DNA from 2 places in the Rhodococcus sp. PSi06 genome. Region 1 is predicted to be linked to the other one. Evidence: riboswitches for the same ligand, from Rfam matches in the RefSeq annotation. Region 1 holds a riboswitch; the other holds the start of a gene.

Region 1 (7,046 bases):
AACCGAGACCGCAGGAACCTTCGTGCCGCGTTCGAGGGAGTGCCCGGGCAGTGCACTTACGACGCGAGTGGTCAGCACGTAGTGCGGCTCGTCGACGCCAGGTTTGGCGATGTCGATCAGCGCCAGTAATACAGCGCCGCTCGGCATCGTCTCGGCCACCACGGCCGGTACCAGATCACCCGCGGCGTAGAGCGATTCGATGGACCCCATCTTCTTCGGTGCCCACACCATGACCCACAGCGATGTCGCTGCCGCGATGCACAGCACTGCACCCAGGATGTACGACCACGGCGTCGCGATCCAGAAGAACCAAATCCCCAGCGCGAGCAGCACCACGGCCGTGAGCGCGGCGGAGATGCGCAGCCGGCGAAGTTCGGTGAACGTCTCGTTGACCGACTTCGCGTGGGCTACGTCTACTGGAAAATCGAATCGGCGCACACTGCTATTCCTAGCACGCCGCCGATCCGCATACGAAGCCTCAGATCGCCGGGCCGAGCAGGTCGTCGGCGTCGGTGATGCGGTACGCGTACCCCTGCTCGGCGAGGAAACGCTGACGGTGCGCGGCGTACTCGGCGTCGAGGGTGTCTCGGGAGACCACCGAGTAGAAGTGCGCCTGACCGCCGTCGTGCTTGGGTCGGAGGAGTCGGCCCAAGCGCTGCGCCTCTTCCTGCCTCGATCCGAACGTTCCCGAAACCTGCACTGCCACCGAAGCTTCGGGAAGGTCGATCGAGAAGTTCGCCACCTTGCTCACCACGAGCGTCTGAATCTCGCCCTTGCGGAACGCATCGAAGAGCACTTCACGCTCTTTGTTCTTGGTCGAGCCCTGGATCACCGGAGCGTTCAGCGCTTCACCGAGTTCGTTCAGCTGATCGAGGTACGCGCCGATCACCAGGGTCGGGGCGTCCTGGTGCTTGGCGAGAATCGACTTCACGACGGCGATCTTGGTGTGCGCCGTCGAGCAGAGCTTGTAGCGCTCCTCGGGTTCGGCGACGGCATAGGCCATCCGCTCGGCGTCGGTGAGAGTCACGCGCACCTCGATGCACTCCGCCGGCGCGATCCATCCCTGCGCCTCGATGTCCTTCCACGGTGCGTCGTAGCGCTTGGGGCCGATCAACGAAAACACATCGCCCTCGCGGCCGTCCTCGCGGACGAGTGTTGCCGTCAGGCCGAGGCGTCGACGCGACTGCAGATCTGCCGTCATGCGAAACACCGGGGCGGGGAGCAGGTGGACCTCGTCGTAGATCACCAGGCCCCAGTCGCGGGAATCGAACAGCTCGAGGTGCTTGTACTCACCCTTGGTACGACGCGTGATCACCTGGTACGTGGCGATTGTCACAGGGCGAATCTCCTTGCGCTCACCCGAGTACTCGCCGATTTCCTCTTCGGTGAGCGACGTGCGTGCAATCAGCTCGCGCTTCCATTGCCTGCCCGCGACGGTGTTGGTGACCAGAATCAGCGTGGTTGCCTTGGCCCGCGCCATCGCCGCGGCACCGACCATCGTCTTGCCCGCGCCACACGGCAGCACGACGACGCCCGAACCGCCGGCCCAGAACGAATCCGCCGCCATCTCCTGGTAGTCGCGCAGCGTCCACTTGCCGCCCTCGGTGTCGAGTTCGATGGGGTGCGCTTCGCCGTCCACGTAGCCGGCGAGGTCCTCGGCGGGCCAGCCGATCTTGAGCAGCATCTGCTTGAGGTGTCCGCGCTCGCTGGGATGAACGATGACGGTGTCCTCGTCCACCATGGCACCGAGCATCGGCGCAATCTTCTTGTGTCGCATCACTTCTGTGAGCACGGCACGGTCGAGGCTGATCAGGGCCAGGCCGTGGATCGGGCTCTTGACCAACTGCAGGCGGCCGTAGCGAGCCATGGTGTCGACGATGTCCACCAGCAGCGGTTGCGGCACCGCGTAACGCGAGAAGTTCACCAGCGCGTCGACGACCTGCTCGGCGTCGTGGCCGGCGGCGCGTGCGTTCCACAACGCCAGCGGGGTGATGCGATAGGTGTGCACGTGCTCGGGGGCACGTTCGAGCTCCGCGAACGGTGCGATGGCCGCCCGCGCTGCACCCGCAAGTTCGTGATCGATCTCGAGCAACAACGTTTTGTCGGACTGAACGATCAGCGGGCCGTCTGTCACGGTTCCTCCTAGAGACTTCCGCTGCACCCGAAAGAGCGCAACTTCTCCATTGTCCACAGGTAGGGGCGCGCGTGCACGTACGCGGCGAACTACTCGACCAGAGCGACCGAGGTGATGCGATGCAGGGTGAAGCGCCGGACCCCTCCGGTGGCGGGGTCGAACGCATCCAGTTGGCCGCCCCCGATACTGATCGGATCGACGATCCGGTGGCTGGCAACCCCCTGTGCGTCGACGTAGCCGATGCTGACACTGCGTTTGACCTTGGCTGCGGTCTGCAACAGCGTCATCGTCGCGGTGCTGCTGGCACGTGAACCGTCGGCGCGCACCACCGCGCCGCCGTTGCCCGCTGCTCTGTCGGCGGCGCGCATTCCGCGCACCAGCGAACCCAGTTGTTCCTCGGTGGGAACGGCGGGGGTACGGAAGGTCTGGCGGGCCCGCCTCGCCGATACCCGTGATCCGCGGGAGCGCAGATCGACGATGGTGCCCGACGAGTCCTCACCCGCAGGAGCGAACCCGGCCCCGGCCAACACCGACAGCACCTCGGCGAGCGGGGCCTGCGAGATCGCGACGGTCGGCGCGAGAGCACGCAGGGCCAACGGCTCGGACGCCGGCGAGGCCAGCACCTCCGCCAGCAAGGCAGGATCCTCGCATCGAACGAACGACGCGGCGACGCCTGCCCGCAAGCGACCGTGTCGACGCGCCACGTCGTCGATGAGGTAGGTCAGGGCCTGCGGCACCGGCGTGCGCGAATGAGTGGCGAACAACGCGTGCAGTTCCGACGCACTCAAGCCCACATCGAGGGCCCGGCGCAGGCTGGTGTCGCTGATCCGGTACATCGTCGCTGCGCCCGCCGACTCGACGTCGGCGACCAGTTCGATTCGATCGTGCAGTTCCGGCTCGAGCGGGCCGGGTGCCACCAGGGTGAGGTCGGCCTGCACCAGCACGTAGTCGATGGGTTCGGGCAGGGCTGCGCGCATGTCGGCCTCGGCGTTGCCGTCGTGCAGCAGCGAGCGTCCCGGGGTCGACATCGCCCCGCGCGCGACGATGCCCAGTGCGGTGGCTTCGGCGATGACGTGTCCGACGGGAGTGACGCCGAAGCGTCCGGACCAGCGAGGACGACGCCACGCCAGAGTTCGGGCCAGGTCCGCGGGCGCAGCGGAGTGTCCGCTGCCCAGTTCGGTGAGCAGCTCGAGGATCATGCGGCGATCACGCGGTGCTGCTGGAGAACGGACTTCCTCGGACAGGGCGGCGATGGGCTTGTCGTTGGGGTCGCGCATGCCGATGACCCATGGTGCCCGCGGCACCTCGAGCCAGGAGGAGGCGAGCGTGTGCCACCGGGCCGCCGGGGCAGCGGTGAGCCAGGCGTCGACGGCGGGTGTGGGTGCCCAGTAGTCGTCGCCCGTATCGGACGCGGGAACCGGGTCCGGCGTCCCGCTCGAGATCAGGTGCGCTGCCGCCAGCAGTTCCACCAGGATGCTGACTCGGTCGTCGTCGAGGCCGGTTGCCTTGGTGATCTTGCGGAGCTCCCGTACGCCGAGACCGCCGGCCTTGAGAGCAGGGGCCGGTGACGCGGACAGCGCTTCGATGATCAGGACGCAGTGCCTACCGAGTTCGAGTGCCTCGCCTGCGGCGGCTGCATCGACGTCGGCGAGCGATTGGGTCTTGGTCGCCAGCTTCGGCTCGGCGAGCGACCGTGGATCGGACATCGGCTCGCCGCGCAGAATCTGTCCGACCTGAACGGGCAGCTCGACGGTTTGCTCGTCCAGCCAGATCAGTAGGCCGGCGGCCAGCAGCTTCTGGACGGGTCGGTCCGGCGGGGTGCCCGGTGCCGCGTCTCGGGTGCGGCCGGTCGGGGACGATCTGGCGAGGGTGTCGAGCAGATTGCGTTCTCCCTCGCCGAGCTCGGCCAGTGCTGCGGTGATGTGCGACTCGGTGAGATTGTCGATCGGATCGAGCGCGCGTCCGATGCGCCACGGCACGGCATCCGCTGCGGCCGCGCTGATCCGCAGGCCGGACGCGTCGCCCCATACGAGCAACCGTTCGCGAAGCTGGGCCAGTGCCTTGTCGACGCTCTTGGCCGGCGCACGCTTGGCGACAACGGCCAGCAGCGCAGCGCGAGTGACGGGGCGTTCGTAGGCCTCCTCGATGGCCAGGATCTCGAGGACGGTCAGGGCAAGTGTGTCGAGGGTGTCCGCGGTGTGCAGGATCGACCGTCGCTGCTCTGCCCGTCCGGCCAGTACGGCCAGGGAGGCGGGCGGCGGTGCGGTCAGGTCCGGACGCAGAGACATGGCTCTGATCAGCTCGGCGTCGGAGCGAGCTGCGATCCACTGAGGTAGATCGGGAGGCGTGTCGGTGTGTCGAGGCACAGTCGTGTCGGTCATCGTCTATCAGATTAGAGACCTGGGCTGGTGCTCGCCGCAGTGCAGGTGTCAAAATAGGTGCATGGTGAACAAGTCGAAGAAGCCCTATGTCGATCCAGGCTGGCCGGACACCGCTCGCGGTGACCACGCGGTGACCGAACTCTCGTCCGCTCGATCGGGTGGCTTGTCGCCGTTCGGCGAGGACACGGAGTTCCCGCTGCCCGTCGAAGACCTGCCCTATGCGCACCCGGTGACCGTGGTCAACCGGTAGCGAAGGCCACGCAACAACGAAAAAGCCCCCGACGATGTCGGGGGCTTTTTTCGTACGAGTTGCGAACCCTCGCAGGCGCTTACTGAGGCAGGAATGCCTTGTTGGCCTGGTAGAAGCTCACGACCTGCGGATCGAGCTGGATGCCCTGTGCTGCGTTCTGGACGAACGATGCAATCGCCGGATCGTTGGTCATGTTCTGGACGGCGGTGACGATGCCGTTGACGACCTCGGCGGAGCTGTCCACTGCCGGGATGGACGACAGGTCGGGCAGTGCCGGAACCTCGGGTGCCTTGGGGGTGACCGGAACGCTGCGCTCGGACGGCGCGCTGCTCAGGCCGAGGCTCGAGGAGCAGGACGGCCATGCGCCCCAGCCCTGCGAGTCGAGGACCTTCTCTGCGACTGCGATCTGCTCTTCGCGGCTGGCCTGGTTGGCCGTAGCTGCGTACTGCTGGCCGCCGTGTGCGTTCCAGGTGCTGGGGGAGAACTGCAGGCCTCCCTGGAAGCCGTTGCCGGTGTTGATGCCCCAGTTGCCGCCGGCTTCACACTGTGCAAGGCGATCCCAGTCGGAATCCGGTGCCGCGTTCGCGGTGCCGGTGAAGGCAATGCCTGCGGTGCCCATGATGGCTCCGGTGACAGCAACCTTTGCGACGGTCTTGCCAGTGGTGCTCGGCTTGCGATGACGTCCGCTCATACGAGTTGAAATCCTCTCCACACGCGCCTGCGAGGTCAGCTGTCGGGTTCGGGCTGAGAGGTAGCCCGGCCGTTTTGCCCATTCTCATCGAATCGGCAATTGGGCTTCACCCCAAGGGAAGTCGGTGCAACTTCGTGAGTTGCGACAACTTCCCGGTTGTCCGTGGAGGACGTGGGTCCCCCGTCCTCGTCCCCTGGGTGATCGTCGAGGGTGTTCCGGTGTCCGCGGGACGAGGTTTGGCGCTGCGGACCGGAGTTCGGCCGAACTTTCCGGCCGCTGCTGACCGTACTGAAATTCCCGGCTTACGTCACTATTTGGTAACTGTCGATTTCGTGGCTGCGTCGGGAGCTCGATCGGTGCCGGTTTCGGGTCTCGCGCGTCTGCCCAGCTAGCGGAGGTTGCGACCGGTGGACCCCGGCCCGTTGCCGGGCTGTTACCTCAGCGTTATGTGATGGAAGTCACATCGGCTACGAGGGGCCCCGAAGGTCACCGAACGGCAACGACGTCCTTGCCGAGCGGCATCAGCGATACGGGGATCAGTTTCAGGTTCGCGATCGCCAGTGGAATGCCGATGATGGTGATCGCCATGGCGACCGCGGTGACGACATGGCCCAGCGCCAACCACCAACCCGCCAGGATCAGCCAGAGGACGTTGCCGACGAGCGCGCCGGACCCCGTTCCCGGTCTGTCGACGATCGTCGAGCCGAACGGCCACAGCGCATACACACCGATACGGAACGAGGCGATACCGAACGGGATGGTCACGATCAGGATGCACAGCAACAGACCGGCGAAGAAATACCCGATGGCCAGCCACAGCCCGCCGAAGACCAGCCAGATGACGTTCAGGATCAATCGCATGGTCTACCGGGCCCGCCGTCCGGACGCGAGCGCGTACCCGAGGGCCAGCAGGAACCCGGCCGGTGCCGAGAACATGGCCGTCAGATACAGACTCAGCGGGGGCTTGGCGTCGGAGAAGATCGGAAACAGCAGAATCGCGACGATGGCGACGAGGCCTATCGCGAACAGTGCGAGCGCGATGCGCAGCAGAACCGTGCTGCTCTTACGGGTCGGTGTGTCCACGTCCACCACGGTAGTGCGAAGCGCGGCCCTGTGAAGAACCGTGCGACGAACAACTCGAGTGCTCTATCGGTTTCACCGCGCTAGACTGGTGTATTCGCGTCCTACGTACTCGTAGGGCGCGAAACTTGTGCAGGCCGCAGGTCCGAACAGAGGGCCCGCGAGCAACGAAACGACCGACAGCAACAGATGAACGGGTGAGATCAGTGCCGACCGGCAAGGTGAAGTGGTACGACGTCGACAAGGGATTCGGATTCCTCTCACAGGAGGAAGGCGAGGACGTCTACGTGCGTTCGTCGGCGCTGCCGGAGGGCGTCGAGGGCCTCAAAGCCGGTCAGCGTGTCGAATTCGGCATGGCAGCGGGCCGCCGCGGGCCGCAGGCGCTGAGCCTGAAGGTGCTCGAGCCGGCACCGTCGGTGCGGCAGAACACCGGTGGCACCCGCCGCGAACCCGTCGAGCGCAAACACACGCCCGACGAGCTGCACGGCATGGTCGAGGACATGATCACAT
Region 2 (7,046 bases), on a different contig from region 1:
GACGACGGAGAAATCCAACTGCGCGGACCTGTCGTGTTCGACGGCTACTGGCGCAACGAGGACGCAACGGCAGAATCTTTGGACGAGGGCTGGTTCCGCACCGGCGATCTCGGCAGCGTGGACGAGGACGGCTACATCACCATCTCCGGTCGCAAGAAGGAACTGATCGTCACCGCCGGCGGTAAGAACGTCTCACCGGCCGGCCTGGAAGACCAGCTCCGGGCGGGCGCTCTGATCAGTCAGGCCGTTGTCGTGGGAGATCAGAAGCCCTTCATCGGTGCGCTCATCACCCTCGACCCGGAGGCATTCGATCGTTGGAAGTCCGAGCACGGCAAGGATTCCGAGGCCACCGCGGCAGATCTGCAGAAGGATCCGGATCTCGTTGCCGAGATCGATGCTGCCGTCGCCGACGCGAACAGGTCCGTTTCGCATGCGGAGTCCATCAAAAAATATCGACTCCTCCCCCATGACTTCTCGGAGGAAAGCGGCGAGCTGACCCCGACGATGAAGCTCAAGCGCAACGTCATCACCAAGACGTACGCCGACGAGATCGAATCCATCTACGCGCGTTGAGGCGCGCCGATCGGAAAGACGGACGCTAGATCAACGATCGCAGCTTTTCCGTCAGTACGTCCCAACGCCACTCGGCGTCCACCCACGCGCGACCGGCGTTACCCATCTGCGTTGCCATCGTGCGATCGGACAGGATGCGCACGATGGCGTCGGTGATCTCCGAGACCGACGTTCCGTCGACCACGAGCCCGGTCTTGTTGTGCTGCACAGCTTCCGGCGCACCCCCGGACGTTCCGGCGACGACGGGCACACCACACGACGACGCTTCGAGATAGACGATTCCGAGGCCCTCCACGTCGAGACCCGCGCCACGGGTGCGGCTCGGCATTGCGAACACGTCCGCGATGGTGTGATGAGCGGCCAGCTCGACCGACGGCACCGTACCGGTGAACACCACGTGCTGCTCCATTCCGGTCGCTCGGACCAGCTCGCGCAGAGTGTTCTCGTACGGCCCGCCTCCCACGATCACCAGAACGGCACCGTCGACGGCCCGACGAATTCCCGGCAGCGCTCGGATCAAGAAGTCCTGTCCCTTTCGGGGCACGAGTCGCGAGAGACACAGCACGGTAGGTCGGTCGCCGAGGCCGTAGCGCGCGCGAAGTTCCGCTCGAGCGGCGTCGTCGGGGACGAAGCGATCCGTGTCGACTCCGGGCGGCAGGTGCTCGAGCGCCGCGTTCGGACCGAAAGCCGAGCTGAATCGACCCCGGGTGTATTTGCTGACGTAGGTCACCACGTCGGTGTTCTCGCCGATGGTGCGTAGGGTCGCCCGCCCGCCCGGCACCATCGACCAGCCGACCTCATGACCGTGGGTACTCGCCACGATGCGCTCGGCCCCGGCCTTGCGTAAGTGCGACGACATCACTGCCAACGGTGCCGATGCCCCGAACCACACCGAATCGCACCGACGCGACTTCAGTATGCGAGCCGCGCGGCGCGCAACGAGCGGAGTCGGGAGCATCAGTGTCGTCGGATGGCGGACTACCTCGAACGGCTGCCGGGCGTCGAATTTCCGGTGTGAGTCACCGCGCCACCGCGGCGCATACACCACGAGCTCGTCCGCGGGCAGTTGCGAGGCGAAACTGTGCAGGTAGGACTGGATTCCACCCGGGCGAGGTGGAAAGTCGTTCGTCACGAGCAGAGTACGACGCATGGCGTCAACCGTAGCGCCCGACGTCAGCGCACCGTGGCAGCCACCCAGTTACCCCACGAGGCGACGAACTGGGCGCGGTCCGTTCCGAGGACCGACGCGAAGGCCGAATCGATCGAATCGTCGGACATCGGTCGAGACGCCAGCGCCTCGTACAGGCGGCGCAACGTCGACTCACCGTACCGATCGGCCACGAAGGCGAACACCGACCACGCCGACTCGTAGGCCACACTCGACCGAGCCCCACCGGCACCGAAATCCTCGTCCTTCGGCAACACCGACGGCGGACCACCCGACTTCACGATCGCCGTGAGGGTCGGAGCAAGCCGGGCAAAATCGGCACCGGAGTTGCGATAGCCGGAGTAGTCGGCAAACCCCTCCGCCACCCACAGCGCCGTTCCTTCCGCCGTACGAGCCCTCGCCGCAACATGGGTCAACTCGTGTCGAAGTACCGACCGGACGGTGAACGGAGTCAACCGCGCCGCGGCGTCAGGACCGAAGACGACCCGTTGGCCGGTCGGACGTGAGCCGTCCGCAACTACCGCGTCGGACACCGTCACCGCGGCCACGTCGGTCGACGGGTCGGATCGTGTCAACTCGCCGAACTCCTCCGCGGACGATGCAACGAACACCAGACCGTCGCGCGCCCAGTCGTCTCCCCAGAAGTCGGTGACTGCATCGATTGCCGACGGAAGCTCGGCGGCAAGGTTCCGGGCGAACTGCTCCCGGTCCGGATGCCCCATGACCACCGAAGTCCCGGCCGCGGTGGGCACCGAAGAGACGTTCAACGGTCCGAAGTCCCACGGCCCACGCCACGTGTGGCGTCGATATTCGGGCAGGTCCGCGTCGTCGACGAGCCTCCACTGTCCGTCACGCTCGGCGACGACTAGCGAGACCGGTCGACGCGTCGACGACGCGTCGGGACCGTCCACGGCGTAACGCAGATACACCGGTGGTGCCCAGACGTCTGTGGCGTTCAGAGATTCGGCGATCGAAGGCGGCACCGGAGTTTCCGGTTCGTCGCCCAGGTCGTAGCCGAAATCCGAGAAGGGCACGCTCGGAACGACTGCTGTCCGGCGACGTTGCGCCTCGACGAAATCTGGATCGGCTCGCGGGTCCATCAGACCCTGCAGCGCTTCCACATCACCGGACCGAACCGCTCCCGCCCACTGGTCGAGCAGGACGGTCACGTCGGCTCGCCGCTGCTGATCGTAGGTCGGTTGGGTCTGACGCTCGGACGTCTCGGCACGAGCTCCCTCGGACGAAGTCTCGGTGCTGTCGGCTCGATGGAGCACAACGATCGAGATGGCCACCACGGCGACGAGAACGGCCGCAATCCACCTGTTCCGCACCGGCCGCGTCATACGAGCATCGATCGGTCAGCGAAGGTCACCTCAGTAGCGACGCGCCCCGTAGTACGGGAACGATGCCATCGACTGCACCTTGACGGGAACGCCGAATGTGGAGGCATGCAACACGTTTCCGTTACCGGCGTAGATTCCCACGTGCGAGGCGTCCGGATAGAACAACACCACGTCCCCTGGCTGCAGATCTTTCTGGTCGATCGGTGTCCCACCTTCGGCCTGCGCCTGACTGGACCGAGGGAGCGTCTTCCCCACCTGCTTGTACGCCCACACCACCAGCCCTGAACAGTCGAAGCCGTCCGGTCCCGTGGCACCCCAGACGTACGGCTTGCCGATCTGCGTCAGACCGGCCTGCAGTGCGCTGGTACCCGACCCCGGCGTCAAGTTCTGCAGGATCGTCGTGGGATCGAAACCGTCGGGCAGGGAGGATCCGGCCAGCGCGAGCTGCTCGGACGACGACAGCGCACTGTAGGCAGCCATCACCTCGGCGATCTGTCCCTGCAGTTCGCTCTGCTTGGCTTGGAGATCGTCACTGACTGCCTTGGCCTGCTCGGCCGCGACTCGAGCTTGGTCTGCGGCTGTCGTGGCCGCCTGCTCGGCCGCAGCAGCGTCCGAACTCGCCTGCTGGAATTGGGCTACTTGACCGGCCGTCTCCGCCGAGATCACATCGAGCGCCGACATCTGATCGAGCAGTTGCTGAGGTGAGTCGCTGACCATCACAGCGAACAGACGATTCGTCCGTGCACCTTGATAGTTGACGTTGGCCACCTTGTCCATGGCCGGCTTGAGCTGGGTCAACTGCGCCTGCGCTGCGTCGAGAGCAGCGCGGCTGTTATCGACGGCCGCCTGAGCATCGAGTTGCTGCGCGGTCTTGGCGTCGAGGTCGATCTGAGCGTTGTGCAGAGACTCGTTCGTCTGTTCGGAGTCTCGGGAGAGCTCGGCGAGCTTGGTCTGAGCGTCGGACGCCGAGTCGAATCCCGGCTGAGCGCCGGCCGTTTGTGTCGGCACGACGACGATGCAAGCAGCCAACGCGGCAGCAACCACCGAGTTGCGGGCCAGCCGCCATCCTCGGTTCGATCTCGATTTCGCCACGAAAAGCGACTCTCCGTCCTTCGTTCTGCCGCCTTCACGAGGCGGCGGTTGGATAAGAAGTCCGAAACGAACCATACCCATGCTCATGCCGGCACGGACGTGAACACCGTCTGAAATCGAAGGGGTTCGTCGGTGATAGATCACAGAATAAACGTCGACCAGGTCTCGATCAGATTACGAAAGACGGCCCTTGCTGTCCACCGTACCGGCATGTCGTCTGCACGGTGCCCGGACAACGACGACAGGGCCGGGCCGGTGTGCGGCCCGACCCTGTCGGTCGATCACAGCAGACGTCTGCTGCTCGAATCAGATCTGGTCGAATCAGTAACGACGAGCACCATCGAACGGCATCGAGGCAAGCGGAGCGACCTTGACCGGCACGCCGGACGTGGACGCGTGCACGACGTTGCCGTTGCCGACGTAGATGCCCGAGTGCGAGCCACCGTAGAACGAGACGACGTCACCGGGGGCCAAGCTGTCGCGCGAGACCGGGGTGCCTGCGGCAGCCTGGTCGTAGCTCGTGCGAGGAAGGCTGATGCCGGCCTGCTTGTACGCCCACTGGACGAGGCCCGAGCAGTCGAAGGAATCCGGGCCCGATGCGCCGTACACGTACGGAGCGCCGATCTTGGACTCTGCAGCCTGAACAGCCTTGGCCGCGGGCGTGACCTGGGGCGCAATCGCCGCACCCGGAGCGGGCAGGCCCGGAATGTTGAGGGGAGGGAGGCCCGGGATGTCAGGAATCTCGAAAGTTCCGACGCCGGGAATGGTGAGGGGGGCCGCCATTGCGGGTGCAGCGGGAAGAATGACCACGCCTGCCGTGAGCGCTCCGGCTACGAGTACTCGTCGCAATGATCGGTTGGAAAGTTGTGACGCCACGAAAGATGGTGCTCCGTTTCTTCCTATCGTCCGCCGACCGAGTTAGCTGACGGGTTCGGGCTGGGAAGAGCAGCCCTACCCACCGGCCACTGTGCGTGGCTCAGCGGGATTCACCCCAGTAGATATCGGGTTCCCGGTACGAACACTCTCGCGAGTGAACGATTAGGCGGTGACTTGCGACGCCACTCCGGTTTGGACTGGCGAGACTCCGCAAGGTCTCAGGAAGGTTACGAAATGGCATACCCCTGTGTCGACCCCAACGCGCCGAAGCATCGGAAATCGGCCCGAAATTCGCTAACCGGCGCGCTGATCCCCCGGTGTGTCACGAGTCGGTAACGACGGAACTCCGTCGGCGTCGTCCTCGTTCGTCACGAGCTTGAGCGCGGGCACCAGACCGACATCCGCGAGTACCCCCATAGCACCGAGTTCTTCCTGCTCGAGCGTGATCGGCGCGGGTGGTCCGACCCATCGTCCGTCCGATCTCGACGGCATTCCCGGCGGCCCCAGAAGCACGGTCACGACGCAGTCTGCACAGGCGATGTCACGGACAAGGCAATCACTGCAGTCGATGATCATTGTGATCCTCGTCTCTTTGTTGTTTCCGGCGGCCGAATCGGCCGATCGAGCGAAAGGTAGCGCCCGCCACCGACAGGTTTCGTGAACCGTCACGGACGGGGTACGACGACACGGTCCGGGTGCAATCGAGCAATCCGAGTTCTTGTCGGGGGTCGGACCTACCGTCGTCCGCGTGAGCCTGCCCATCCAGCTGTCGTTCGACGAACTGGACACCCCACTGCACGACACCACGTTCGTCGTCGTCGACCTCGAAACCACCGGGGGCAGCGCGGATACCGAGGCCATCACCGAGATCGGAGCAGTCAAGGTTCGCGGAGGTGAAATCCTCGGCGAGTTCGCCACCCTCGTGGATCCCGGTAGGTCCATTCCGCCGTACATCGTCGAACTCACCGGCATCACGTCGGCAATGCTGATCGGCGCGCCTCGAATCGAGCGCGTCCTGCCCGGATTCCTCGAGTTCGCCCGAGGCTCGGTGTTGGTGGCCCACAACGCAGGCTTCGACACCGGCTTCCTCAAAGCCGCAGCCAGTCGACTCGACATCGTGTGGCCCCGGTTTCAGGTGCTGTGCACCGTCAAGCTGGCTCGACGAGTTCTCACGCGCGACGAGGCACCATCGGTCAAACTCTCGGCGCTGTCCACCCTGTTCCGATCAGGCACTCGGCCCACCCACCGCGCGCTCGACGACGCTCGTGCGACGGTGGACGTGCTGCACGGCCTCATCGAACGAGTGGGAAATCAGGGCGTGCACAGTTACGCCGAACTGGTCGACTACCTTCCCGCAGTGTCCGCCGGCCAGCGCGCCAAACGCGGCCTGGCCGCTCACCTGCCCGGCACGCCCGGCGTCTATCTCTTCCGCGGACCGTCCGACGAGGTGCTCTACGTCGGCACCTCGAACAACCTCAAACGCCGGGTGCGCAACTATTTCACCGGTTCGGAGACCAGGGGCCGCATGAAGGAGATGGTCTCTCTGGCCACCCGCGTGGATCACGTCGAGTGCGCGCACGCACTCGAAGCCGGTGTCCGAGAACTGCGGCTGCTCTCCGCGCACATCCCTCCGTACAACCGCCGTTCCAAGTTTCCCAAGAAGGGTTGGTGGATCACCCTTACCGATGAGGCATTTCCACGTCTGTCGATAGTCCGCACGCCGACGCCCAACAGTCTCGGGCCGTTCTCGGTTCGCGGTGACGCCGCGGAGGCTTCCGCACTCGTGGCCGAGTTCTGTCGTCTGCGTACGTGCACTCGCCGGCTGGCTCGATCGCTTCGGCACGGCGACGACTGCCCGGCAACGGACGTCGGCGGGTGCCCAGCGGCCTTCTCCGGTCCGTTGACGGCCGAGGAGTACTCAAGTGCACCCACGCAGTTTCTTGCGCTCGTGTGCGGCCAGGACGATGCGATCCTGTACTCGATGCGTCGGCGAG

Evidence for each region. Region 1 has a riboswitch for cyclic di-AMP ahead of ACFI9K_RS15635 (transglycosylase family protein). Riboswitches for the same ligand answer to the same signal wherever they lie in the genome.
Region 2: linked by a shared signal. The riboswitch ahead of ACFI9K_RS09765 (C40 family peptidase) and the one ahead of ACFI9K_RS15635 (transglycosylase family protein) in region 1 are both predicted to bind cyclic di-AMP.

What each region holds. Positions count from the first base shown of each region.
Region 1 covers NZ_JBHNYO010000011.1:74,689-81,734, forward strand. Annotated here, with positions in the region: gene ACFI9K_RS15615 (DUF3239 domain-containing protein) at 1-438, opposite strand, end outside; gene ACFI9K_RS15620 (DNA repair helicase XPB) at 479-2,134, opposite strand; gene ACFI9K_RS15625 (helicase-associated domain-containing protein) at 2,224-4,515, opposite strand; gene ACFI9K_RS15630 (hypothetical protein) at 4,577-4,765, shown strand; gene ACFI9K_RS15635 (transglycosylase family protein) at 4,845-5,456, opposite strand; cyclic di-AMP (ydaO/yuaA leader) riboswitch at 5,465-5,666, opposite strand; gene ACFI9K_RS15640 (YccF domain-containing protein) at 5,943-6,317, opposite strand; gene ACFI9K_RS15645 (hypothetical protein) at 6,321-6,539, opposite strand; gene ACFI9K_RS15650 (cold-shock protein) at 6,743-7,046, shown strand, end outside.
Region 2 covers NZ_JBHNYO010000006.1:61,274-68,319, reverse strand. Annotated here, with positions in the region: gene ACFI9K_RS09785 (AMP-dependent synthetase/ligase) at 1-573, shown strand, start outside; gene ACFI9K_RS09780 (glycosyltransferase family 4 protein) at 599-1,723, opposite strand; gene ACFI9K_RS09775 (hypothetical protein) at 1,747-3,084, opposite strand; gene ACFI9K_RS09770 (C40 family peptidase) at 3,115-4,176, opposite strand; gene ACFI9K_RS09765 (C40 family peptidase) at 4,498-5,052, opposite strand; cyclic di-AMP (ydaO/yuaA leader) riboswitch at 5,069-5,231, opposite strand; gene ACFI9K_RS09760 (hypothetical protein) at 5,347-5,571, opposite strand; gene ACFI9K_RS09755 (DEDD exonuclease domain-containing protein) at 5,801-7,046, shown strand, end outside.